DNA from 2 places in the Mesorhizobium sp. 113-1-2 genome. Region 2 is predicted to be linked to the other one. Evidence: riboswitches for the same ligand, from Rfam matches in the RefSeq annotation. Region 2 holds a riboswitch; the other holds the start of a gene.
The links. A riboswitch is a leader RNA that binds a small molecule or an ion and turns the genes downstream of it on or off. The one in region 2 is predicted to bind glycine.
Positions count from the first base shown of each region.

Region 1: another riboswitch for glycine. It lies ahead of JN279_RS36345 (D-amino acid dehydrogenase); the one in region 2 lies ahead of gcvT (glycine cleavage system aminomethyltransferase GcvT).

Region 1 is NZ_AP023242.1:7,562,474-7,570,330, forward strand. Features, by position in the region: gene JN279_RS36345 (D-amino acid dehydrogenase) at 117-1,370, opposite strand; glycine riboswitch at 1,418-1,518, opposite strand; gene JN279_RS36350 (hypothetical protein) at 1,734-2,021, shown strand; gene purU (formyltetrahydrofolate deformylase) at 2,168-3,052, opposite strand; gene JN279_RS36360 (M20 aminoacylase family protein) at 3,306-4,472, opposite strand; gene JN279_RS36365 (hypothetical protein) at 5,115-5,321, shown strand; gene JN279_RS36370 (sarcosine oxidase subunit beta family protein) at 5,977-7,227, shown strand; gene JN279_RS36375 (sarcosine oxidase subunit delta) at 7,235-7,525, shown strand; gene JN279_RS36380 (sarcosine oxidase subunit alpha family protein) at 7,522-7,857, shown strand, end outside.
Region 2 is NZ_AP023242.1:4,377,815-4,385,671, reverse strand. Features, by position in the region: gene JN279_RS21270 (S-(hydroxymethyl)glutathione dehydrogenase/class III alcohol dehydrogenase) at 1-170, shown strand, start outside; gene gfa (S-(hydroxymethyl)glutathione synthase) at 238-807, shown strand; gene JN279_RS21260 (YaiI/YqxD family protein) at 871-1,338, shown strand; gene JN279_RS21255 (DUF1345 domain-containing protein) at 1,370-2,041, shown strand; gene JN279_RS21250 (cytochrome b/b6 domain-containing protein) at 2,139-3,020, shown strand; gene JN279_RS21245 (molybdopterin-binding protein) at 3,022-3,831, shown strand; gene JN279_RS21240 (GNAT family N-acetyltransferase) at 3,831-4,268, shown strand; gene JN279_RS21235 (hypothetical protein) at 4,265-5,266, opposite strand; glycine riboswitch at 5,617-5,703, shown strand; gene gcvT (glycine cleavage system aminomethyltransferase GcvT) at 5,853-6,953, shown strand; gene gcvH (glycine cleavage system protein GcvH) at 6,959-7,327, shown strand; gene gcvP (aminomethyl-transferring glycine dehydrogenase) at 7,342-7,857, shown strand, end outside.

The sequences.
Region 1 (7,857 bases), 3.2 Mb from region 2:
ATGGCGTTTTGCTGACGAATCGTCGCAAATGAAATTATAGAATTCCCGAGCGATCGTTAGCCGAGCGGCTTCGACGACGGTTGAGCGAAATGCATTATTCATATTTCGCTCCAGATTTACGCGGCATGGCGGGATGCCACCGGCAGACTGTCAGCGACGATGTGCGCCAGCAGGGCGGACGTGGCCGCGGACAAGGTCCAGCCAAGGTGTCCATGTCCTGTGTTATAAAAAACGCCCGGCGCGCGTCCTTTGCCAACGCGAGGCATCATGCTTGCCATCATTGGGCGCAGTCCGGCCCAGGGAATTACGCGGTTTGTGTTTACTCCTGGAAACAGTTCTCGGGCCCAATCAACCAAAGGCCTGATCCGATCATCTCTGATATCGCGGTTGTAGCCATTGAATTCCGCCGTACCCGCAACTCGGAGGCGGCCATCGCCGAGCCGGCTGGTAACTATCTTCGCCCGGTCATCAAGCAAGCTGACCCAGGGCGCGGCAGACTGGGAGCGCTCATCGTCAAGGTGCACAGTTATCGAATATCCTTTTACGGGATAGATGTTCAGGCGGTCGCCAAGCATCGCTGCAATTTGACGGCTTGCAGAGCCCGCACAGACTACAATCCCATCGGCCTGCAAGATTTGCTCGACCCCCTTCCCGTCTCCGCCGTGCACCATATAGGACACCCCGAGCCGGTCGCGGCGGTCGATACGAGCAACCGTTGCGTCGTACTCAAACGCACCTCCCAACCTCTCGCAGGCTCTCGCTAAGCCTGTCGTATATTTGTGAATGTCGCCGGTCGAATCCGAGGGCGTGAAAAAGCCGCCGTAGAATTTCCCATGCAACGTAGGTTCAATAGACGCGATCTCTTCTGGCGTCACCGGCCGCCGATCGAGCCCGCCGTCCGTGAGCATTTCATTTACCTTCGTTGCGTAATCAAAACCCGGCTTGTCCCAGTAAATATGCAGAATGCCCCGTGTAACGTGATCGAACTCGATACCTTCGCGGTCCGCAATGTCGAACATATACCGCCGAGCGGATATGGCCAGCCGAGCGGTCGCAACGGTGTTGTCGCGGTACTTCGCAATATTGGACACGAATTCGGCTAGCCAGCTGTACTTATGCCAGTTTGGCAGAGGATTTATAAGCAGCGGCGCGTCCGGCCTAAGCATCCACTTGATCCCCTTAACCACTGTCGACCAATGGTTCCAGACCTCGGCGTTACTCGCTGATAGCTGGCCACCATTTGCGAACGAAGTCTCCATCGCTGCATAGCGTTGGCGCTCGAGGACTGTTACATCATACCCTTGGCTCAGAAGGGCATAGGCAGTCGAAACGCCCGTAATGCCGGCGCCGATCACAACTATCTTCGTCATTTCGATCTCCAGAAAGAACAGTGGGTGCAAGCCGATTGACCTGCGGTGTCCCCAAATCTGTCTCCTTTACCTGAGAGCTTAGCCCGGATGACTTACCTGGCTTTCCCCTTCGGCGTGCGCAACGGCGCATCTCTCCAGATTGTCCCACTGTACGGTCTCTTGTGCCTGAGAGTTTCCTTGGGGGGTTGCTCCGTGGCGTCGGCGCTGGACCGATCTCTCCCGTACAGCATGTTGAACAATCAGATTTATAGATGTTGTTGCGCGGCGATAAACTGGATTGTTGCCACCTTATTGAAACAAGAGAATCATAATCTGGGGGTATTTGAAACGTACGGCCGGCCCCAGACGTTAGGGCGGGCAGCAATGATTGCGACCACCCATGTCAATTTGCAACGCTCGGATTCCATTGTGACCTTGCTGGCCACCGGGCAGGTCGCTCAGCACGACGATCACAATATCTCTGAACCCTTGCTGCGACTTTCACGTGGATCGGCTCACTTTTCTTGCCGAGACCGCCGTTGTCCGACCATCGAACCGCACATCTCGCTGGCCTTTCCGTCTTTGGCCCTGGGCCGGGCGAGCAGTAATTTGATCGGGAAACCCGAACGGCGTCGTAGTGCGGCGGTAGTGGTCGGGGATAATCTGCCCTAACCCACCGCGGCGTTAAGAAAGCGTGATGCAATGTCGAGAGTCGACAACCGCCGCCATCTCAGGCAAAGGGAACGTTGGGCTGTCGACACGCTTAGAGACGTAGTGACGGCGGCCGGATCTCCATTCTATCGATGCCAATCGCCGTCTCATCCCATCCGGTCCGAGGCATAGCTCCCCGGGCTCGGCGGGAAGACCACGACGCGGTTGCCATTGATGAAGCAACGGTGGTGGATGTGGGCGTGTACGGCCCGCGCCAGGACCTGGCTCTCGACGTCGCGGCCGATGGAAACATAGTCCTCGGCGCTTTGCGCATGTGTGATGCGCGCGATGTCCTGCTCGATAATCGGGCCTTCGTCGAGATCGGCGGTGACGTAATGCGCGGTTGCGCCGATCAGCTTCACGCCTCGGCTATAGGCCTGCTTGTAAGGGTTTGCGCCCTTGAAGCTCGGCAGGAAAGAATGGTGGATGTTGATGATCCGGCCCGACATCTTCTTGCACACCGCGTCCGAAAGCACCTGCATGTAGCGGGCCAGCACGATCAGCTCAGTGCCTGTCTGTTCGACGATATCCATGATCTGGCCTTCGGCCTGCAGCTTGTTCTCCTTCGTCACCTTGGAGCGGTGGAAGGGAATGTCGTGGTTGACCACGACCTTCTGGTAGTCGAAATGGTTGGAGACGACGCCGACGATGTCAATCGGCAGCGCGCCGATCTTCCAGCGGTAGAGCAGGTCCTTCAGGCAGTGGCCGAAGCGCGACACCATGAGCAGCACCTTCATCCGCTTCTGGGCGTCGTAGATCCCGGCATCCATCTTGAATGTCTCGGCGACCGGCTTGAGGCTTTCGACCAGTGTCTGCTTGTTGACCCCTTCCTCAGAGATGAATGAGACCCGCATGAAGAACTTGCCGGTATCGAGATCGTCGAACTGACTGAAATCAATGATCTTGCAGCCTTGATCGGCCAAGCAGTTCGATATCGCCGCAACGATCCGGCGCGTTGATTTGCACGTCACTATCAGTACATAAGTTGTCATAATAGATCCACGGATTGCACTTGCGATCACAGCGCCGTTCGCAGTTTCTGTCGTCCTCTGTAGGTTTCAGGAGTAACTAAGCCTCCATCGATCGATGTGCGTCCTGGTCACCGGGCTAGCTTCATCGCTCGCGAAATATAGTGCGAGTGCCCCCAACCTCTTCGGCCTTGACAGACTCATGCGTCGGCTGCGCCTTTGGGATAACCCTGCAAGGCAATCTTGCGTTTTTTTAGCACGACTACGTGAACTCCGCTCACCCCAATACGGTCTCGACCAGCTTTACCCAGTAGCCGATGCCATACGGCAAAGCCTCGTCATCGAAGTCAAACGCTGGATTATGACACGCCGGTGTTGGCCCATTGCCAAGAAAAATGTAAGCGCCCGGTCGCGCTTCGAGCATGTACGCGAAATCCTCCGCTCCCATAGCAAATTTGACGTTATCATCAACAGCTGCAGACCCGACAAGATTACGTGCCGCCTGGATCGCTAGATTGGTTTCCTCGGTGGAATTAAAGGTCGCTGGAACCGATCGGATATATTTGAACTCGATATCTGCGCCGAAGCCTCGCGCAATGCCTTGGGCAGATGCGAAAATCTCTCGCTCGGCGAAATCCCGCAGGTGGGATGCAGAGGTCCTGACGGTCCCGCCGATCTCGACCTGATCGGGAATGACATTATACGCCTGTGCGGCGTTTAACTTGGTGACGGAGATTACCAGCGCCTCTAGGGGATCGGTTTTACGGGATACCAAGGTTTGCAGGCCAATAATGATCTGGGCTGCAATGACAACGGGATCGATGGTCCAATATGGATGGGCCGCATGGCCACCCCGACCCTTAACAATGATATCGAAGTCATCTTGGGAGCCCATGATTCCACCATGGCGGATGCCAAACTTGCCGACCTCGATGCCCGGGGCGATATGCATGCCAAAAACCTGGGAGATTCCGAAGCGATCCATGATCCCTTCCTGGACCATTTTAAAGCCGCCCGTTGGAAAATCTGGCTCCTCGGCCGGCTGGAAGATGAGGGCAACGGAGCCCTTAAAATTGCGGGACCTCGCAAGATGTTTTGCGGCGCCCAGGAGCATGGCGGTATGACCGTCATGGCCGCAGGCGTGCATTACACCAGAGATTTTTGAAGCCCAAGGCTTATTTGATGTCTCGACTATTGGCAGGGCATCCATATCCGCTCTCAAGCCAATCGTCGGCCCATCGCCGCCTTCTCCCTCAAGCAATGCAACGACGCCGGTCCCCGCAATTCCCGTTTCGATGTGATTTATGCCAAAAGAAGCGAGCTTTTCGGCAACAAACCTTGCTGTGTTGTACTCCTGGAAGTCCAGCTCCGGATTTTCATGAAGGTAACGGCGCCAATCGGTGACTTCGCTTTGCAGCTTCCGGAAAACATCAGCCTCTTTCATGTTTGCAAAAGCCCCTAATCTTCTGGAACCAATATAACTTGGCAGTTCATCTCTATTGTGAAAGTGGCGTCAGCCTATCTGCGCCATTTGCACTCCCGATAAGTTTCAATTTTCGCTGCCGCCGATTCAATTGAAAAACTGTCTTCGAGTGCTCCCTACAGAATGGTGCATGTGGCCGAAGTGTTTGCACCAATCTGGGGCCTCCTCTGAAATATTGATGCCACCATGAGGCGTCTGTTGAAACTGTGGAAGAGGCAGGCGACAGGATATGAGACATTACAGCTATTCGGTAACTCCCGATATCTCAACGTGAGATTCGCTCTCTAGAGCATCATTGGCTGCCCCCTCAATCGCAAGGCTTGGTAGGCGAATAGATCCAACCCTGTTCGAGACGCGACAGCGATCCAAAAGATCACCGCTGTGACCCTTAGAGTAACCTATCAACCCAAAGCGATATTGATATCCTCGTGCCAAGCATAAGCAGTCGTCGAGCATCACCTCTCGGCTGTGTCGGTCCAACCGGCGCGTCGATCCCGAGACAATCCCGATTGTATCCGCCTCGACGCGAGCGCAGCGGACTCCGAAACGGCGGCTGCCAATTTTTCCGTCGCAAGTTCTGGGGCAGGAAAGCAGTTGCGTCATATGGCGAGGAATCTTCGCACCCACGCGACCGGATCCGCTGCGCATCAAGCCTCCGACCATCGCCACCTGCCGCTGATCGGCGACGGCGAGTTGCTCCTCTTTGTAGGCGCTGCAAAGGCAGAGCATCGATTGGCAAAACCTGGGAAGCTGTTGAGCACGTCGGCGACTCCCAACGGCGACATGTCGATATTCGCCAATATTGGGTGATTGGGTGCCTCTATATTCGATTGGAAGCGCCCGAGGCATCTGCGCTTGATGCCTCGGGCGAGACGAGGGTTTGCGGTAGCACGTAGGGCGCACTTCGCGGGTCTGCTCGCTTACTGGGACACGGAATTCCTCCCACAGCCACCGGGCCAGGTCGCACAGCCGCCAGCACATGACGCCGTCGAGGTCGATTGCTTGCGACAATGCTGAGCGTCATTCAGCTTCCCCAGAGCCTTGTCCTAGACCAAACCATCGGGACCATGCACCACGCATGGTCTGCACCGTGACCCTGCCGAGCGCGCTGCATCGTCACGAGAGCCACATCATAGATCGACGCAAGCGCCAGCAACCGCCGCGCTTGACCGGCGTCCATCGCGTGTCGTGCCAAAAGCTTCAGCGAGTCCCCTCATCAAAGTCGCCCCCAAAGAGATCGCCCAACCCATCGCAAACCTTCTGTTCGCGAAATGCATATCGCGTGGCGTAATCCCGTCAACCGACGCCATTTTTTGACGCATCTCGGGCAGATTCTCAGATTTTTTGTGTAATTGCCGCCTTTTGCGCAATGTTACACCTCTTACGCCCACATTCGGACATCTCGAAGCTGCTTGTCTTGAATGACGCAATTGTAATTCGGATGGTGCTACCGAGGGTCCCGGTTATGAGATTTTCAGGCTTCCGCGTTCTTACTGAAGCGCTCAAAGGTCATTCCGGATGGAAGCCTCTATGGCGCAATCCCGATCCACAGCCGTTCTATAACTACGTCATCGTTGGTGGCGGCGGGCACGGCCTCGCGACGGCTTATTACTTAGCCAAGACCTTCCGGCAATCCCGTATCGCCGTTCTAGAGAAGGGTTGGCTCGGTTCCGGGAATGTTGGCCGGAACACGACGGTCATCCGTTCTAACTACCTGCTGCCCGGCAACGGGCCCTTCTACGAGTTTTCACTGAAACTCTGGGAGGGACTGGAGCAGGAACTGAATTTCAACTCGATGGTCTCCCAGCGCGGCATCATCTACCTCCTTCACTCGGATTGGCAGCGAGATGCATATCGGCGCCGCGCCAATTCGATGATGTTGACCGGCGCGGACGCCCGCCTGTTGAGCAGGGAGGATCTGAGGACGATGGTTCCCTTCCTAAACTACGACAACGCGCGCTTCCCGATCCATGGCGCTTTGATGCAACCACGCGCGGGAACGGCACGTCATGACGCTGTCGCATGGGGCTACGCTCGTGGCGCCGATCTGCACGGTGTGGACCTTATCCAGAATTGCGAGGTGACCGGTTTCCGCATCGTTGATGGCAAGATCTGTGGTGTGGAGACTTCGCGCGGCTACATCGGTGCTGACAAAGTCGGCGTGGCAGTGGCGGGTTCCTCGAGCCGCGTCATGGCGATGGCGGGGATGCGCCTTCCGATCGAGAGCCATGTACTGCAGGCATTCGTCACGGAAGGTCTGAAGCCCGTTCTCCCCGGTGTAATCATGTTCGGCGCGGGGCACTTCTATATAAGCCAATCCGATAAAGGCGGACTTGTCTTTTGTGGCGAAATCGACGGCTACAACTCCTATGCGCAGCGCGGGAACTTGCCGATGGTGGAGGATGTCTGCGAAGGCGCCATGGCCGTGATGCCAATGATCGGGCGGGTGCGGCTCCTGCGGCAATGGGGCGGCGTTATGGACATGTCGATGGACGGCTCACCGATTATCGACCGCACGAGCATCGAAGGCCTTTATTTCAACGGGGGCTGGTGCGTTGGAGGCTTCAAGGCGACGCCCGCCAGCGGCCACGCCTTCGCCCATCTTCTTGCTACCGATACTCCTCATGAGACCGCGCGCGCTTACCGACTCGATCGATTCGCAAGAGGATTCTTAATCGATGAAAGCGGCGCTGGTGCGCAGCCAAATCTACAGTGAGGTAAACATGCTCATCCCCCATCCAGTTCTGGGTTTGCGCGATGCAAGAGAATTTACCTATCTCGGCGACGCCCGGCTTATCGACCGTCCAGACCCATCTGCACCGGACGCCGAGCCTGCCTTTTGCGACTATGTATATTTGCGCGACAATCCGGCGGGCGCGCACCGCGAATTGTGGTTCCACGAGCACGGCGACCGCTCCTGGCTGGTCGTCACGCGCAATACGGTCACCCACGAGGTTCTCGGCGCGGAGTTGGCGCGCGACGTCGCTCTTGCGCGGAAGAGGAGCGGAAGATGACGCGGCTCTCGGGCGGATTGATCGACCGTTCACAAACACTGAACTTCAAGTTTGACGGTAAACGCTACCAGGGCCATCCCGGCGACACGCTCGCATCGGCGCTACTGGCCAACGGCGTTGGCCTGGTGGGGCGCAGCTTCAAATATCATCGTCCCCGCGGGGTGCTGTCCGCCGGCTCGGAGGAGCCAAATGCCTTGGTCGAGCTGCGCACCGGCGCGCGGCAGGAGCCGAACACGCGCGCGACAACGGTCGAGCTGTTCGAGGGACTGGAGGCGCGAAGCCAGAATCGCTGGCCCTCGCTACATTTCGATGCAATGGCTATCAACGACCTG
Region 2 (7,857 bases):
TTGGCGGCGCGCGCGGCCGCACCGACGTGCCGCGGATCGTCGACTGGTACATGGACGGCAAGATCCAGATCGATCCGATGATCACCCATTTGCTGAAGCTGGAAGACATCAACAAGGGGTTCGACCTCATGCATGAGGGCAAGTCGATCCGCAGCGTCGTCGTTTATTGAAGCAAGCCACACGCCGCCGACCGACCGGCCAGCGACCTCTGTGGTTCAAAACTGGGAGGAGAAAAGAATGGCGGAGAAACTGCATCCGAAAATCGACAATGGCCTGCCCAAGGAAAGCGCGAGCTTTGCCGGCGGCACGCTGGTCTGTGCGTGCACCAGCAAGCCGGTCAAGGTGAAGGTCAAGGGGCAGATCGCCCACAACCATGCCTGCGGCTGCACCAAATGCTGGAAGCCGGAAGGTGCCATATTCTCGGTGGTTGCCGTTGCCGGCACCGGCGACGTCACCGTCACCGAGAACGGTGACAAGCTGAAAGTGGTCGATCCCTCGGCGCTGATCCAGCGCCATGCCTGCACCGGCTGCGGCGTCCACATGCATGGCCCGGTCGAGCGCGACCATCCGTTCAAGGGCTTGTCCTTCATCCACCCCGAACGCTTCGTCGAGGACGGCTGGTCGCCGCCGGGCTTCACCGCGTTCGTCTCGTCCATCATCGAATCCGGTGTCGATCCCAAGCGGATGGACGGCATTCGGGCTCAACTGAAGTCAATCGGGCTGGAGCCCTATGACTGCCTCAACCCCGGCCTGATGGATTATATCGCCACCTGGACGGCGAAGAAGTCAGGCGCCTTGCCGGCCTGAACGCCATAAGATTTCAGGCAGGGGCCGGAAACGCTTCCGGCCCCTGTCCGTTTCGGAGAGACAATGCCTGCACCTGCCATCTACGTCGACGCCGATGCCTGCCCGGTCAAGGCCGAGGTCGAGAAAGTCGCCGAGCGCCTCGGCGTCGTCGTCACCTACGTCTCCAATGGCGGTTTGCGGCCATCGCGCGACCCAATGATCCGCAATGTCGTGGTCTCCAAGGGTGCCGACGCCGCCGACGACTGGATCGTCGAGAATGCCAAATCCAATGATATCGTGGTGACTGCGGATATTCCACTCGCCGCTCGCGCCGTGGCGCTCGGCGCGCATGTGCTCGGGCCAACCGGGCGCCCGTTCACGCCCGAAACCATCGGCATGGCGGTGGCCATGCGCGACCTCAAGCAGCATCTGCGCGAGACCGGTGAGAGCAAGGGCTACAATGCCAGCTTCGCACCGCAGGACCGTTCGCGGTTCCTTGGTGAACTCGACCGCATCTTGCGGCGCGCGCTGAAATCCGCCACACCCAGCTAGAAACCGAGCGCCATCCAGGGTGGAGACCGCCATGGCCGCCGCGATCCAGAAACCCATGCAGCGCCATATGCTGTTCGCAATGTCGGCGTGTTTCGGTGCGTTTGCGCTCCTTGTGGCATTGCTGCTGCACGCCCCGCTCGCCTACTCGATCGGCGCCAACGCATTTTTCGCCGCTTACGTCATTCTTGTCGTCAGCCATATGCCAACATTCACCGGCAAGTATCTGAGCAAGAATGCGCGTGCCACCGACATGCCAGTGCTGGTCATCTTCGCGGTGACGCTTGTTGTCGTCGTGTTCGCCGTTGTCTCGTTGTTCCTGCTGATCAATCAGAAGGACAGAGGCAACTCCGTCGAGCTCGGCTTCGCGCTGCTGTCGATCCCGCTCGGCTGGTTCACCATCCATGCGATGGCCGCACTTCATTATGCGCATGTCTACTGGATGGACGGCGATGCGGTCGACGCTGAAACCAAGAAGAAAATCCCGGTCGGCGGATTGCTGTTCCCAGGCGACAAGCGGCCGGAAGGCTGGGATTTCCTCTACTTCTCGACGGTGATCGGCATGACGGCGCAGACCGCCGACACCAATATCTCGACGACGCATATGCGTTGTGTCGTGCTCGTCCACTCGATTCTGTCGTTCTTCTTCAACACCGTCATCGTCGCGGCGGCCGTCAATCTCGCCGTCAGCCTGGGTGGTCCGTAATAAATCCGTGATCGGATGAAACATCGGTTTGGATCGCGACGTATCAGGAGGACAATGAACGCGCAGGCCACGCCGTGAGGCCGGGAGACGAGACAAGATGGAATCCGTTGCCAGAAGCCAATCCGCCACCGGACCGGACGCTCCCGTGTCGAGCGACAGCACACTGATCTACCGGCAGTCGCGCTGGACGCGGCTGACGCACTGGATCTGGGCGATCTCGCTGTTCTTCATGCTGCTTTCCGGCCTGCAGATCTTCAACGCCCGGCCGCAGCTCTACATCGGCAAGCAATCCGGCTTCGGCTACAACAACACCATCTTCGAAATTGGCGCGGTGAACACCGATGCCGGTCCGCGCGGCTACACCGAAATCTTCGGGCACCGCTTCGACACGACGGGCGTGCTCGGTTGGTCAGGTCCGCCAGGCAACGAAACGGCGCGCGGCTTCCCGTCCTGGGCGACCATCCCGTCCTATTATGATCTCGGCACCGCCCGCGTCATCCATTTCTTCTTTGCCTGGATCCTGACGACGACCTTGCTCGTCTGGCTGGTCGCCAGCCTGGTCAACGGCCATATCAGGCGCGACCTCGCCCCGCGCCTTGACGACCTCAGGCGCCTGCCGCGCGACATCGTCGACCACGCCAAGCTGAAATTCCACCACACGCGCGAATACAACACGCTGCAGAAGATGGCTTATGGCGGCGTGCTGTTCGTGCTGTTGCCGCTGATGATCATCACCGGCCTTGCCATGTCGCCCAGCATGAATTCGGTGCTGCCGTTCCTCAACGAGTTGCTCGGCGGCCGGCAGACGGCACGCACCATCCATTTCACCGTCATGCTGCTGCTCGTCGGCTTCTTCATCATCCACATCCTGATGATCCTGGCCGCCGGCCCGATCAACGAACTGCGCTCGATCATCACCGGCTGGTATCGCACCGACCCTCCCGCGCATGACGACAAGACGACCGAGAGGAGTGCCTGACATGGCGAAGTTTGAGATCAGCCCCAATTTTCAGATCAGTCGAAGGAAATTCCTGACCGCCGCCAGCCTCGGCGCCTCCGGCATCATGCTGTCGGGCTGCGACGCCTTCGACAGCCAGTTAAGCATCGGCAGCGGCCTGCGCGGTTTCCTCGAAAACGCCAATGGCCTGACCTATCGCGCGCAACGCCTGCTTGCCGGCCGCGATGCATTGGCGCCGGAATTCACAGAAGCCGATATCCGCCAGCCGCAGCGGCCGAATGGCGTCACCGCCCCTGACGATGACACCTACAAGGGTCTGCTCGCGAACAATTTCGCCGACTGGCGGCTGGAAGTCTCGGGCCTCGTGGAAAAGCCGCTGTCGCTCAGCCGCGAGCAACTTCAGAACATGCCGAGCCGCACCCAGATCACCCGCCACGACTGCGTCGAAGGCTGGAGCTGCATCGCCAAATGGACCGGCACCCCGCTGTCGCTGGTGCTCGACCAGGCGGTGGTCAAGCCACAGGCGCGCTATGTCATGTTCCATTGCCTCGACACGATCGACCGCAGCCTGTCCGGTGACATCAAATATTACGGCACGATCGACCTGATCGACGCCCGCCACCCGCAGACGATCCTCGCCTACGGCCTGAACGGCAAACCGTTGCCGGTCGAGAACGGCGCGCCGTTGCGTGTCCGTGTCGAGCGCCAGCTCGGCTACAAGATGCCGAAATATCTCTACAAGATCGAACTGGTCGACGGCTTCGCCAATGTCGGCGGCGGCCGCGGCGGCTATTGGGAAGACAATGGCTATGACTGGTATGGCGGGATTTGATGACCGGTCGCATAAAGGCCGAGCACGATTTGTCGCCGATAGAGTTGAGTTCGCTCGAGGAACGTCTCCACAGCGCCAACCGACGTGCGACAGACTGCGCCGATGACCGTGGCTTGGCTTTCGTTATTCGCGACGGTGCAGGGAACGCAGTCGGTGTTGCTGCCGGGTACTCTTGGGCGAGCACGTCCGAGCTGACATTGATGTGGATTGACGAGGCCCATCGAGGCCGCGGCTATGCAAGGCAGTTGCTCAGCGCTTTTGTCGCCGAGGCAGCCGAGCGCGGCGTCACGAGAATTTGGGTCTCCAGCCACGACTTCCAGGCACCGGGCCTCTACGAGAAGGCTGGCTTCCAACGCATTGCCGAACTCGCGGAATGGCCCGAAGGCCATTCCAACATCATCCTCTGTAAAACGATAGCAGCGGACGGCGCGCTTTAGGCAACCTTGTCGAGCAGCGGCCTCAACGCGGGATGGATCTCCGGCGAGGCATGCTTGATGAGCGTCAGCAGCGCGCGCTCGTTTTCGTAGAGAGGCCGGTTCGCCCCGATATGCTCGACAAGCCATTTGGCTTCGCCGGCACCGATCGTCTCGGCGCGGCGGGCCAGCGCCTCGGCCGCCCTGTTCTTGGCCTCCCATTCGGCCTCGATGTCATCCGGGGACCGATAGGCCTCGATGATGCCGGCAAGACCACCGGAAACCATGCGGCTGAAGAAACCGCCGATTTGCGGATCGGCGTGTTCGAGGAAGTTTTCCTGGCGCAGCGCCACGTCGCGGGTCGGCGCTTCATAGCCGGCCGAGCACATCACGAAATTGGCGATCGCCTTGACGAAGAGGTCGTTCCAGGACGGATCGTTCTTGGCCTGCGCGGTCTGTTCGTTGATCTTGAACAGCACCTCGGCCTCGCCCTGGGTGATGGCGATGTTGCCGTCGCCGCCATGGGCGTGGAGGATGCGCCGCAGCAGCTCGACTTCCGCCTTGGCGATCAGTCCGGGCACCAGCGCGCCACCCAGCATCAGCGGCCCCTTGCCGTCGATGACGGCGTGCGCAACTTGCTCCAGCGCATAGACGCAAAGCTTGCCCGGCGAGGATCTCGCCTCTTCCAGCACATGGACCAGCAATTCGAGTTCGGTGCGGCTGTCGACCATGCCGTCGCGCGAGATGGTGCGGACCAGCCAGTCGGCATTGTCCTGCGAAATATAGCCCGACGGCTTTTCCTGATGGACGATGTAGTCGGTCACCGCCTCGACGAAGAAGGGCGCCCACTCCGCGCATTTGTCCCGCGCCGTCTGGTCGAGCGCGAACAAGGCCTCGGCCTCGTCGCGGGTCACCACGCCATCGGCGAACACGTCGCGGCGCAGCATCACCACATCTTCCGAGGCAATGCGATTCTTCGACGTCAGCCCTGCCACCGGCGCGCTCATGATCAATTCGCCCATTGTCGTCCCCGTCCGCCCCAAAGCGTTACATCGGCCTGCTATATCAGGAGTGTCTTGAAAAACCGGCAAACGGCGTGGTTAGCGAAGACTTGTCGGCGCGGCGCGCTTTAGGTGTGTTGAGATTCAGGTCAGGCCGAGTCGAAAATGGCTGATACCGAGAACCGGAGCGGAGCGTACTTTTCGTACGTGAGCACAGTTCTATTGCGACGCAATAGAACGGGGAAGCGCAGGTATCAGCCATTTGCAGGCCGGCCTCACCTGAATATCAACGCACCTTTGATGTCGCTGGGAGGTGACAAGGTGTCGCCGACAGGCTATGGATGGCGCGTCGAGGGCTCAGTTCTGAGTCCTACCTGTTTGCGGGAGAGAGCAGCGAGAGCTGCCGCCGAAGGGGAAATCGCCCGAAATCTCTCAGGCAAAAGAACCGTAGACGGGAAAGACACTCTGGAAAGTCGGGGCTTGCCCCCGCGCCGAAGGTGTAAGCGCCGCTGACAGAGTTCCGGCTGCGCGAGTCTCTCAGGCTTCAGACAGAGGGGCACGGACTGGTCGCCATTCGCGGCCGATTGCGTGCGACTCTGGAGACGACATGACGGGCGACGACTCAAAACACCTTCCCCTCGAAGATATCCACACAGCCGCCGGTGCGCGCTTCGGCGCCTTTGCCGGTTGGTCGATGCCGCTGACCTATCCGGCCGGCGTCATGAAGGAGCATCTGCACACCCGCGAGCATGCCGGCCTGTTCGACATCTCGCACATGAAGCTGTTCGAGGTCAGCGGACCGCAAGCGGTTGCGCTGCTCAACCGCGCTTGCCCGCTGGATGCCGGCGCGCTCGAAATCTCGCAGTCGAAACTGTCCTTCTTCCTCAATGAGGCAGGTGGCATCCTTGACGACCTGATCGTCACCCGCCTCGGCGATACCAGGTTCATGGTGGTCGCCAATGCCGGCAACGCCGTCGCCGACGAAAAGCATCTGCGTGAGCTGGCCACGAATTTCGATGTGAAGGTCGAACCGCTCGACCGCGTCTTCCTGGCCATCCAGGGACCCGAGGCCTGGGCTGTGCTGTCCCGCGCCGGCATCGAGACCGGCTCGCTGTTGTTCATGCACGGGGTCGAACCGCGGAAAGACTGGTTCATGAGCCGGTCGGGCTATACCGGCGAGGACGGTTTCGAGATCGGCCTGCCTGAAGCCGATGCGCGCGCCCTAGTCGCGAAGCTGCTCGAAGACGAGCGCGTTCTGTGGATCGGCCTTGCCGCGCGCGACAGCCTGCGGCTGGAGGCCGGGCTTTGCCTGCATGGCCAGGACATCACGCCGGAGACCGACCCTGCCGCCGCCGCGCTGATGTGGGCGATCCCCAAGGAGATCCGCGCGTCCGGCGCCTTCATCGGCGCCGATGCCTTGCGCGCCGCCGTGGAACGCGGCCCGGCGCAAAAGCGTGTCGGCCTGAAACCCGAGGGCCGCCAGCCGGTGCGCGCCGGTGCTGCTCTGTTCGACGCCGACGGCAATCCCGCCGGCCATGTCACGTCAGGCGGCTTCGGGCCCTCGGCTGGCCATCCGGTCGCCATGGGCTATGTCGCCACAGCGCTGGCAAAGCCCGGCACAAAACTGTTCGCCGATGTTCGCGGGACAAAAATCCCGATCGAAATCAACCCCTTGCCTTTCACTCCTCATCGCTACCGCAAAGGATAATCCCGATGGCAACGACCTATTTCACCGCCGATCACGAATGGCTCCGCGTCGAAGGCGGCATCGCCACCGTCGGCATCACCGATTACGCCCAGGAGCAGCTCGGCGACCTCGTCTTCGTGGAACTGCCGGAGACCGGAAAGAAGCTTGCCAAGGGCGATACAGCCGTCGTGGTCGAATCCGTCAAGGCGGCCTCGGACGTCTACGCGCCGGTCGACGGCGAGATCACCGAGGCCAACGGCACGCTGTCGTCCGACCCGTCGCTGGTCAACTCGGCCGCAACCGGCGCCGGCTGGCTGTGGAAGATGAAGCTTGCCGACGAAAGCCAGCTCGCCGGCCTCATGGATGAGGCCGCCTACAAAGCCCATATCGCCTGAAATCAGGACCAGAGATGATGACCACAGCACTCACCCCCTTCTCGGCCCGCCATATCGGTCCTGGTGTCAACGACGTCCGGGCCATGCTTGCCGTGATCGGCGTTCCCTCCGTCGAGACGCTGATCAGCCAGGCCGTGCCGCAGTCGATTCGCCTGGACCTGCCGCTGACCTTGCCGGCGCCAGCCAGCGAGGCCGAGGCATTGGCCGAATTGTCGGCTACGATGGCGAAGAACACGGTGCTGAAGAGCTTCATCGGCGCCGGCTATCACGGTGTCCATGTGCCGCCGGTCATCCAGCGCAATCAGTTCGAGAATCCGGCCTGGTATACGGCCTACACGCCCTATCAGGCCGAGATCAGCCAGGGCCGTCTGGAAATGCTGTTCAATTTCCAGACCTTGGTCACCGAATTGACCGGCCTGCCGGTGGCGTCCGCCTCGCTGCTCGACGAGGCAACCGCCGTCGCCGAAGCGGTCGGCATTGCGCTTCGCCACCACCGCGACAAGCGCACCAAGGTGGCGTTCGCCGGCACG